One region of the Nocardiopsis baichengensis YIM 90130 genome, then DNA from elsewhere that is predicted to be linked to it. Evidence: riboswitches for the same ligand, from Rfam matches in the RefSeq annotation. Region 1 holds a riboswitch; each other region holds the start of a gene.
The links. Region 1 has a riboswitch for thiamine pyrophosphate ahead of thiD (bifunctional hydroxymethylpyrimidine kinase/phosphomethylpyrimidine kinase). Riboswitches for the same ligand answer to the same signal wherever they lie in the genome.
Positions count from the first base shown of each region.

Region 2: linked by a shared signal. The riboswitch ahead of C892_RS0126810 (ECF transporter S component) and the one ahead of thiD (bifunctional hydroxymethylpyrimidine kinase/phosphomethylpyrimidine kinase) in region 1 are both predicted to bind thiamine pyrophosphate.
Region 3: linked by a shared signal. The riboswitch ahead of thiO (glycine oxidase ThiO) and the one ahead of thiD (bifunctional hydroxymethylpyrimidine kinase/phosphomethylpyrimidine kinase) in region 1 are both predicted to bind thiamine pyrophosphate.

Region 1 is NZ_ANAS01000012.1:249,283-252,545, forward strand. Features, by position in the region: gene C892_RS0112065 (alanine/glycine:cation symporter family protein) at 1-1,164, shown strand, start outside; gene thiD (bifunctional hydroxymethylpyrimidine kinase/phosphomethylpyrimidine kinase) at 1,249-2,052, opposite strand; TPP riboswitch at 2,041-2,149, opposite strand; gene C892_RS0112075 (DUF368 domain-containing protein) at 2,202-3,203, opposite strand.
Region 2 is NZ_ANAS01000041.1:39,226-42,488, forward strand. Features, by position in the region: gene glgP (alpha-glucan family phosphorylase) at 1-1,110, shown strand, start outside; TPP riboswitch at 1,195-1,300, shown strand; gene C892_RS0126810 (ECF transporter S component) at 1,364-1,966, shown strand; gene C892_RS0126815 (ABC transporter ATP-binding protein) at 1,963-3,263, shown strand, end outside.
Region 3 is NZ_ANAS01000015.1:129,704-132,966, forward strand. Features, by position in the region: gene C892_RS0114355 (thiazole synthase) at 1-116, opposite strand, end outside; gene thiS (sulfur carrier protein ThiS) at 118-318, opposite strand; gene thiO (glycine oxidase ThiO) at 323-1,573, opposite strand; TPP riboswitch at 1,572-1,682, opposite strand; gene C892_RS0114370 (Rv2175c family DNA-binding protein) at 1,785-2,147, shown strand; gene thiE (thiamine phosphate synthase) at 2,510-3,166, shown strand.

The DNA of each region.
Region 1 (3,263 bases):
ATCGCCGGAGCCGGCCTGGCCATCGGCATCGGCGGCCCCGGCGCGCTGTTCTGGATGTGGATGACCGGCCTGGTCGGCATGGCCACCAAGTACAGCGAGGCCCTGCTGGGCGTGAAGTACCGCCAGCGCGACGCCGTCGGCAAGCAGAGCGGCGGGCCGATGTTCTACCTGAAGAACGGCCTGTCCGGCGGCCTGGGCACCACGCTGGGCTTCCTGTTCGCGCTCTTCGGCGCGATCGCGGCCTTCGGCATCGGCAACGGCACCCAGGCCAACACCGTGGCCCAGCAGGTCTCGGAGAACTGGAACGTGGCCCCGTGGATCACCGGTGCGGTGATGACGGTGCTCATCGGCGTCGTCGTCATCGGCGGCATCAAGAGCATCGGCCGGGTCGCCTCGGCGGTGGTCCCGGTGATGATCCTGCTCTACATCGCCGTCACCCTGGTGGTGCTCATCGTCCACGTGGGCGACCTGCCCGCCGCGCTGGCGCTGATCGTCACCGACGCCTTCACCGGAACCGCGGCCACCGGCGGCTTCGTCGGCTCCACCGTGCTGATCGCGCTGCAGATGGGCGTGGCCCGCGGCATCTTCTCCAACGAGTCCGGTCTGGGCACCGGCGCCATCGCGGCGGCCGCGGCCAAGACCGACCAGCCCGTGCGCCAGGCGATGGTCTCGATGACCCAGACCTTCATCGACACCATCATCGTGGTCACCATGACCTGCCTGGTCATCATCGTCACCGGCGTCTGGGAGCACGGCGACGACGACGGCGCGCAGCTCACCTCGGCGGCGCTGCAGGAGGGGCTGGGCACGCTCTCGCCGGCCCTGGCGCCGATGGCCGGGTACATGCTCGCGATCGCGGTGGTGGTCTTCGCCTTCACCACCATCCTGGGCTGGTCCTACTACGGCGACCGCTGCGTCGACTACCTGGCTGGCCACCGCGTGGTGCCCTTCTACCGGGTGGTCTTCGTCCTGGTGGTCTTCGTCGGCGCCACCGCCCAGCTGGACGTGGTCTGGCTGTTCAGCGACATCGCCAACGGCCTGATGGCGCTGCCCAACCTGGTCGGGCTGCTGCTGCTCTCGCCGGTGGTGGTCGCCGAGACCCGCCGCTACTTCTCCAACCCCGAGTGGAAGAACCCGGACATCCGGGTCCCGGAGAACCGCTAGCGCCCCCGAGCGGTACCGGGGAACGGAAGAAGGGCCCGTCCGCGCAGGCGGACGGGCCCTTCTTCCGTCGGAGGGCGGGCCCGGTCACCACCAGGCGTGGAAGTGGTGGACCGGCCCCTTGCCCGCGCCCACGTCCAGCTCGTCGGCGCGCCGCAGCGCCCCGGTCAGGTAGTCCTTGGCCTCCCGCACCGCCGCCGCGCAGCCGTCCCGCTGCGGGAGCAGGGCGGCGATGGCCGACGACAGGGTGCAGCCGGTGCCGTGGGTGTTGCCGGTCGGCACCCGCGGCGCCGAGAACGCCCATGCCTGGGCCCCCGGCTCCACCAGCAGGTCGGTGCTCTGGGCGGTGTCCAGGTGGCCGCCCTTGATCAGCACCCGGCGGGCGCCCAGCTCCAGCAGGCGGCGGGCCTGGGCCTCCATGGCGGCGGTGTCGGCCGCCTCCGGCTCGCCCAGCAGCTCGGCGGCCTCGGGCAGGTTCGGGGTGATCAGGTCGGCGCGCGGCAGCAGTTCGGTGCGCACGGCCTCGATCGCGTCGGCCGCCAGCAGCCGGTCGCCGCTCTTGGCGACCATGACCGGGTCCAGGACCACGTGCGGGGGCCGGTAGGCGTCCAGCGCCCCGACCACGGCGGCGATCACGTCGGTGTCGCCCAGCATGCCGATCTTGACGGCGTCGGCCCGCACGTCCTGCAGCAGCACGTCGAGCTGGCGGGTGATGAACTCCGGGGGCACCCGGTGCACCGCCGCCACCCCGGTGGTGGTCTGCGCGACCAGGGCGGTCACCACGCTCATGCCGTACCCCCCGAGCGCGGAGAAGGCCTTGAGGTCGGCCTGGATCCCCGCGCCGCCGCTGGGGTCGGTCCCGGCGATGGACAGGATGTTGAAGGAGCTCATGGGCGTCCCTTCGCTAGTGCGAGCTAGTGCAGGTTCGACGGGTCTGATCTCAGCCGCGGGCGGAGGAGGGCTCCGCGCGGCACCCCGCGCCGGTATTCGGTTGCGGCCGGGCCGTCGACGGCGGCCCGGCAGGGCGTGCGATCAGCGTGTCACATGCGCGGTGCGGCTCCGGAGGCGGGTCGGGCGTGCCTGCCGCCGCGCGGGGCGCCGCCTCCTCCGCGGCCCTCGCCGCGCGAGTCCGCGTGCCCGTCGCCGTCCCCGCGCCGGGAGCGGGTCGCGCGCTCCAGCAGCAGCACGGCCACCACGACGGCGAAGCCGATGGCCATCAGCAGGACGGTGAACGGCACCTCCGTGGGGGCGTAGAAGGTGCGGTCCTCGTGCTGCCAGGGCCACAGCGCGCGCAGGGAGCCGGCGAGCAGGCCGGTCATGACCACCATGGCCAGGTGGTGGTGGCGGTCCAGCAGCCACTGCAGGAGCTTGACGAACAGCGCCCCGCCGATCAGGGCGCCCAGGAAGAAGGTGCCGATGTAGCCGAGGTCGCGGTCGTTGAGGGCGTTCATGGTGGGGGTGTACAGGCCGAGCGTCAGCAGGATCAGCGAACCCGACATGCCCGGCAGCACCAGGGCGGAGACCGCGACCGCGGCCGCGCACACCACGATCAGCGGGTTGGGCTCGATCTGCGAGGGCGGGAGCCCGATCAGCACGAAGGCGACCGCCGCAACGCCGAGCGCCAGCAGGTAGTCGCCGATGCGCCAGCGCTCGGGGGTGCTGGAGTAGGGCACATAGACCGAGGCCAGCACCAGGCCGAAGAACACGGCGTAGGCGAACTGCTGCTCGGACTCCACCAGCGGGGCCAGCAGCTTGGCCGCGGTCAGGGCCGCCGCCGCCATACCGATCAGCACCGCGAACACCGCGGCCCAGTCGGCCTGGCGGAACTCGGCTGCGGCGCGCGCCGTGCCGCGTCCGCGGGGCAGGTCGGAGACGGTGAGGCGGATGCCGCTGACCACGTGGCCGGCCGAGGTGATGATGGTCTCGTAGATACCGGTGATCAGGGCGACGGTGCCGCCGCTGATCCCGGGCACCACCTCGGCGGTGCCGATCAGGGCGCCGCGGACCAGGTTGAGGGCGTGGGTGCCGATTGGTTTGGCCATGTCTCGCGTTTCGTCGATGGGTCTGGGGAGGCGGGGCGCACGGCGGCGGCCTGCGGAGGG
Region 2 (3,263 bases), on a different contig from region 1:
CTCGACCCCGACGTGCTCACCATCGGCTTCGCCCGCCGGGTGCCCTCCTACAAGCGGCTCACCCTGATGCTGCGCGACGCCGAGCGGCTGCGCCGGCTGCTGCTGCACCCGGACCGGCCGGTGCAGATCGTGGTCGCCGGCAAGGCGCACCCGGCCGACGAGGGCGGCAAGCGCCTGATCCAGGACATCGTGCGCTTCGCCGACGACCCGCGGGTGCGCCACCGCCTGGTGTTCCTGCCCGACTACGACATGGCGCTGGCCACCGCCCTGGTGCAGGGGTGCGACGTGTGGCTGAACAACCCGCTGCGCCCGCTGGAGGCCAGCGGCACCTCGGGGATGAAGTCGGCGCTGAACGGCGGGCTCAACCTGTCGGTGCGCGACGGCTGGTGGGAGGAGTGGTTCGACGGCTCCAACGGGTGGGCCATCCCCACCGCCGACGGCGTGGAGGACCCCGACCGCCGCGACGACCTGGAGGCCGGCGCCCTGTACGACCTGGTGGAGCACCAGGTGGCGCCGCTGTTCTACGACCACGACGCCGGCGGCCTGCCCAAGCGCTGGCTGGAGATGGTCAAGCACACCCTGGTCTCGCTGGGGCCCAAGGTGCTGGCCACCCGGATGGTGCGCGAGTACACCGAGCGCCTCTACCAGGGCGCGGCCGACTCCTCGCGGCTCCTGCTGGCCGAGGACGCGCAGGGCGCGCGGGAGCTGGCGGCCTGGAAGCGGCGGGTGCGCGCCGGCTGGCCGGCGGTGCGCATCCAGCACGTCGACCTTGCCGGGGCGGCCGGGGCGCCGCAGGTGGGCGGGCGGCTGGAGGTGCGCGCCACGGTCGAGCTGGGCGCCCTGGCCCCGGAGGACGTGCGGGTGGAGGCGCTGATCGGGCGGGTCGGCGACGGCGACCGGCTGGAGGAGCCCGAGGCGGTGGCGCTGGAGCCGGACGGCGGCGAAGGGCCGCGCTACACCGGGACGGTCCCGCTCTCGCGCGCCGGGGCCTGCGGGTACACCGTGCGGGTGCTGCCCCGCCACCCGCTGCTGACCTGCCCGGCGGAGATGGGGCTGATCGCGCTGCCCGCCCCGCCGCAGGCGATGGAGGACGGCATCGTGCTGCGGTGAGGAGGCGGTAGAGACGGCGGAGAGGCGGCGGAGAGGCGTTATCAGGGCGGTATGTCCCATTGTTGACCGTTCGGCCATAATGGGAGGGAACGACAGGGGAGCGCTCCGGCGCTGAGAGTGCGGTCCGACCGCAGACCCTTAGACACCTGATCCGGGTCATGCCGGCGAAGGAAGTCGTAGGACCCGCCCGTGCGCCGGGCGCTCTTGGCTCACGCCCCCTCGTGTCGCGCAACCGATACGAAGGGACATCCGCATGAAGTCCGTCAAGGCCGTCCTGGCCGCCCTGCGGGACCGCCTGCCCCGCTGGCGCACCGTCGACATCGTCGTGGCCGCCGTCCTGGGCGTCGCCGTGGGCGTGGTGTTCTGGTTCTGGGGCATGCTCTGGTCGGTGACCGAGCCGGTGTTCCTGGTCTTCCCGCCCGCCCAGGCCGTGCTCTACGGCGTCTGGCTGGTCCCCGGCGTGCTGGGCATGCTGGTCGTCCGCAAGGCCGGCGCCGGGGTGCTCACCTCGGTGGCCGCGGCCGCCGTCTCGGCGCTGCTGGGCACCTCCTGGGGCCTGATGGTGCTGGTCGCCGGGCTGGCCCAGGGGCTGCTGCCCGAGCTGGTCTTCGCCGGGGCCCGCTACCGCCGCTGGGGCATGGGGATCTCGGTGCTGGCCGGCGCCGCCGCCGGGCTGGCCCCGGTGGCCATGGACCTGACCCTGTACTACCCGACCTGGCCGCCGCACTTCATGGCCGCCTACGGCGTGCTCGTGGTGGCCAGCGCCGCGCTGATCGGCGGCGTCGGCAGCCGCGCGCTGACCAGCGCCCTGGCCCGGGCCGGAGCGCTCTCGCCCTTCCCCTCGGCGCGCGGATGAGCCCGTCCGGTCCCCGGGGCGCGCGGGTGCGCGCCGCGGGGTGGGGCTGGCGCCACGCCGGGCGCGAGGCCTGGGCGCTGCGCGGGGTGGACCTGGAGATCGCGCCCGGCGAGCGGGTCCTGCTGCTCGGCCCCTCCGGGGCGGGCAAGTCCACGCTCCTGCAGGCCCTGGCCGGGCTGGCCGGCCCGGAGGCCGCCGTCACCGGGCAGAGCGAGGGCGAGCTGCTGGTGGACGGCGCCCCGCCCGGGCGCGGGCGCGGCGCCGCGGCCCTGGTGGGCCAGGACCCGCAGGCCCAGCTGGTGATGGCGCGCACCGGGGACGACGTCGCCTTCGGCCCCGAGAACCTGGGCCTGGCGCGCGAGGAGGTCGCCCCGCGGGTGCGCGAGGCGCTGGCGGCCGTGGGCTTCCCCTACGGGCCGGAGCGCCCCACCGCCGCCCTGTCCGGCGGCGAGCAGCAGCGCCTGGCGCTGGCCGGGGCGCTGGCCATGCGGCCCCGGCTGCTGCTCCTGGACGAGCCCACGGCCAACCTCGACCCGGACGGGGCGGCGCTGGTGCGCGGGGTCGTCGCCGACCTGGCGGCCTCCAGCGGCGCCACCATGGTGCTGGTGGAGCACCGGGTGGCCGACGCGGTCGGCCTGGTGGACCGGGTGGTGGTGCTCGAACCCGGCGGGGGCGTGGCCGCCGACGGCCCGCCGGACCGGGTGTTCGCCGAGCACGGCGCCGATCTGGCCGCACGCGGGGTGTGGGTGCCCGGGCGCGAGCCCCGGGCCCCGCGCGGCGGGGGCAGCCCCGGCGAGGTGCTGGTCGAGGCCTGCGGGCTGCGCGCGCTGGAGCCGCGCGCCCCGGGCGGGCCGGCGCGCGGGCGGCGGGCCGTGCTCGACGGGGTGGACGCCGCGGTGCGCTCCGCCGCCGTGACCGCGCTGACCGGGGCCAACGGCGCCGGGAAGTCGACCCTGCTGGCGCTGCTGGGCGGGCTGGCCCGCCCGGACGGCGGGCGGGTGCGCCCGGCCGGGGCGCTGGCCGCGGCCGACGGCCGGGACCTGGGGCGCTGGCCGGCCCGGCGGCTCGCCCGGCACGTGGGCACCGTCTTCCAGCAGGCCGAGGACCAGTTCGTCACCGGCACCGTCCGCGACGAGCTGGAGTTCGCCCCGCTGCGGGCCGGCGCACCGCCCCGGCGCGCCGCCGCGCGGGCCGAGGAGCTCATGGGGCGGCTGCGCCTGGACGGCCTGGAGGGGGCCCACCCCTTCACGCTCTCCGGCGGGGAGAAGCGGCGGCTGTCGGTGGCCACCGCGCTCAG
Region 3 (3,263 bases), on a different contig from region 1:
GTGCCGGTGATCAGCCGCGACGCGAACGAGCGCCCGGCGATGACCAGCGGGTCGGCGGCGGTGGCGGCGGCGCGGGCGCCGTCGCGGGCGCCGTCGTGGGCGGTGGCGGTCGTCATCTCAACCTCCCTGGACCGCGGTGAGCACGTCCACGCGGTCGTTCTCGGCGACGGTGGCGGTGTCCCAGCCGGCCCGCGGGACCACCTCGTCGTTGAGCGCGGCGGCCACGCCGTTCGCGGCGCCGGTCAGGCCGCGCACCAGGTCGCCGACGGTGGTCCCGGGGTCGACGGCGCGCCGCTCCCCGTTGACGGTCACCTCCATGGCTTCAGGGCTCCTCACGTTCGTCCCGGGTGTTCGTTCCTGGGGTCCTGGGCCCCTCGCCGGGCCCGAAGCGGGCGGCCGCGAAGGGGCGTGCCTCGGCCGGAAGGTCCTCGCCCAGCAGGGCGGCGGCCATGGCGTCGGCGGTGGCGGGGGTGAGCAGCACCCCGTGCCGGTGGTGGCCGGTGGCCAGGTGCAGGCCCTCGGGCGCGCCCGCGCCGAGCGGGCCCAGCAGCGGCCCGTTGTCGGGAGACCCGGGGCGCAGGCCCACGCAGGCCTCGGCGATCTCCAGCTCGCTGACGCCGGGCACCAGCTCGTGGGCGTCGCGCAGCAGCCCATAGACGCCGCCCGCGGTGAGCCGGGTGTCCCGGCCCATCTCCTCCTGGGTGGCGCCGAGCACGACCTCCCCGTCCGGGCGCGGAACCAGGTAGACCGGGGCGCCCTTGACCAGGCCGCGCACGGTGCGGGAGACGACCGGCTCCTGCCCGGCCGGGGTGCGCAGCCGCAGCAGCTGCCCCTTGACCGGGCGCAGCGGCGGCAGCAGCCCCTCGGGCAGCCCGCCGATGTCGGGGGTCCAGGCCCCGGCGGCCAGCACCACCCGGCCGGCCTCGATCACCCGTCCCGAGGCGGTGCGCAGGCCGTGCACCGCGCCGCCCGCGCACACCACCTCGGCGGCGCGGTCGGCCACGAGGACGGTGCCGCGGGCGGAGGCGGCGCGGCGCAGGGCCGCGGTGAGCCGCCGCGGGTCCACCGAGTGGTCGTCGGGCGCGTGCACGCCGCCGCGCACGTGCGGGGCGAGCATCGGCTCCAGGCGGCGGCATTCGCGGGAGGTGATGCGTTCGGCCTTCAGGCCCAGCCGGGACTGCAGCTCGCCCAGCTCGGTCAGGCGGGCGAGGTCGTCGGTGTCGAAGGCGATCTGCAGGGTGCCGCGGGGGCTGTAGCCGGCCGCGGTCCCCGCGTCGGCCTCCACCTCCGCGATGAAGGAGGGGTAGCGGTCCCGGGAGGCGGCGCCCAGCCGCATCAGCGCCTCTTCGCCGAAGACCGCCTCGGTGGCGGGGGTGAGCATGCCGGCGGCCACACCGGAGGCGGCCGCGGGGTCGGCGGCGGGGGCGACGACGGCGGTGCGCAGGCCGCGGCGGGCGGCGCGCCAGGCGGTGGCCAGGCCGATCAGGCCGCCGCCGGCGATGACCGCGTCGAACGTGCCGACCGCTTCGGGCGTATCGGGCGCCTCGGGCGCCTCGGGCGACGATTCGGACATGGCGGTTCTCACCACTCCCTTCGCCGGTATGACCCGGATCAGGTTCGTGCGGTCGGGGGCGGCAGCCCCCCTCTCAGCCGGGTCCCACCCGGCTCCCGCGGGGACGGTGCCGCCGGGAACGCGTCCCGGCGGCGACACATCCCATCCTAGTCGGCGCGCCCCGGCGGCACGAGGCGCCCTGAACGTCCGAGGGCTGTGGCACATTGGGTTCGTGACTCAGAACGACAACGGTGCCGACTCCCTGGTCGGCGACTGGATGACCCTGAACGAGGCGGGCACGGCGCTGGGCATCGGGCCCAACCGCGTCAAGCAGTACATGCGCGAACGGCGGCTGCTGGGCGTCAGGCGCAGGGGAGAGGTGATGGTCCCGGCCGCGCTCATCTCGGGCGGGGACGTGCTCAAGGGGCTGCCGGGGACCCTGACGCTGCTGGCGGACAGCGGGTTCTCCGAGGAGGAGGCCCTGGAGTGGCTCTTCACCCCGGACGACACCCTGCCCGGCTCGCCGGTCCAGGCCCTGGCGGAGAACCGGGGGACGGAGGTGCGGCGCAGGGCGCAGGCGCTCGGCTCCTTCTGAGCCGTCCGAGGCCGGGGAAGGCGCTCCCGCCGCGAGCCCGGCCCTCGTGCGCGTGCCGCCGCTTCACGTGCGGAGCGATGCCGTGGCCGCGGTGTTCACGGCGGACGGCCGACGGCGATGGCCCACCGGAGGATTCCTCCCGCAGCCGATGGACGGCTGCGACGGCGGCCGCGCCAGAGGCGAACGGGGCCGCCGTACGGAAGCGACGGTACCGACGGCAGCGGCGGAAGAGGCCGGGGGAGAGGCCGTCCCCGGCCGTGCGACCGGTCACCGTGTGCTCGCCGCCGCCTCCCGCACCGGCAGAGGCCGTGGCCGGTGACGGCCCCCGGCCTCGTCGGGGGACGCACCGCTACTCTGGCCGGATGAGCGACAGCTTGCGCGAACGACTGGGCGGCGCCCGCCTGTACCTGTGCACCGACGCCCGCCGGGACAAGGGCGACCTGGCCGCGTTCCTCGACGCGGCCCTGGCCGGCGGGGTGGACATCGTCCAGCTCCGCGACAAGGGGCTGGAGGCGCGCCAGGAGCTGGAGGCCCTGGAGGTCATGCGCGAGGCGTGCGACCGCCACGGGGCGCTGATGGCCGTCAACGACCGTGCCGACATCGCGCGCGCGGCCGGAGCCGACGTGCTCCACCTGGGGCAGAACGACCTGCCCGTGCCCTACGCGCGACAGATCATCGGGGACGGCCCCCTGATCGGCCGGTCGAACAACAACGCCGATGTCGCCGCGGCGTCGGCCAAGGAGCCCGGAACGGACTACTTCTGCGTCGGACCGACCTGGGCCACCCCCACCAAGCCGGGGCGCCCGGCCGCCGGGCTGGACCTGGTGCGCCGCGCCGCCGAGCTGGCCGAGGGGCGCCCGTGGTTCGCCATCGGCGGCATCGACGCGCAGAACCTCGGCGAGGTGCTGGAGGCCGGGGCGCGCCGGGTGGTCGTGGTGCGCGCGATCACCGAGGCCGATGACCCCCGCGCCGCCGCGGCCCACCTGAAGCGCCGCCTCGCCGAGGCCCCTTTGGCCTGACACCGCCGCGATCCGGAATCCGCCGGACCGCCGGTGGGACCCGGCGGCGGCGACGAGGAAGGCCGGCGGCTGCTCTGGAGGTGCCGTCGAGTCGTGG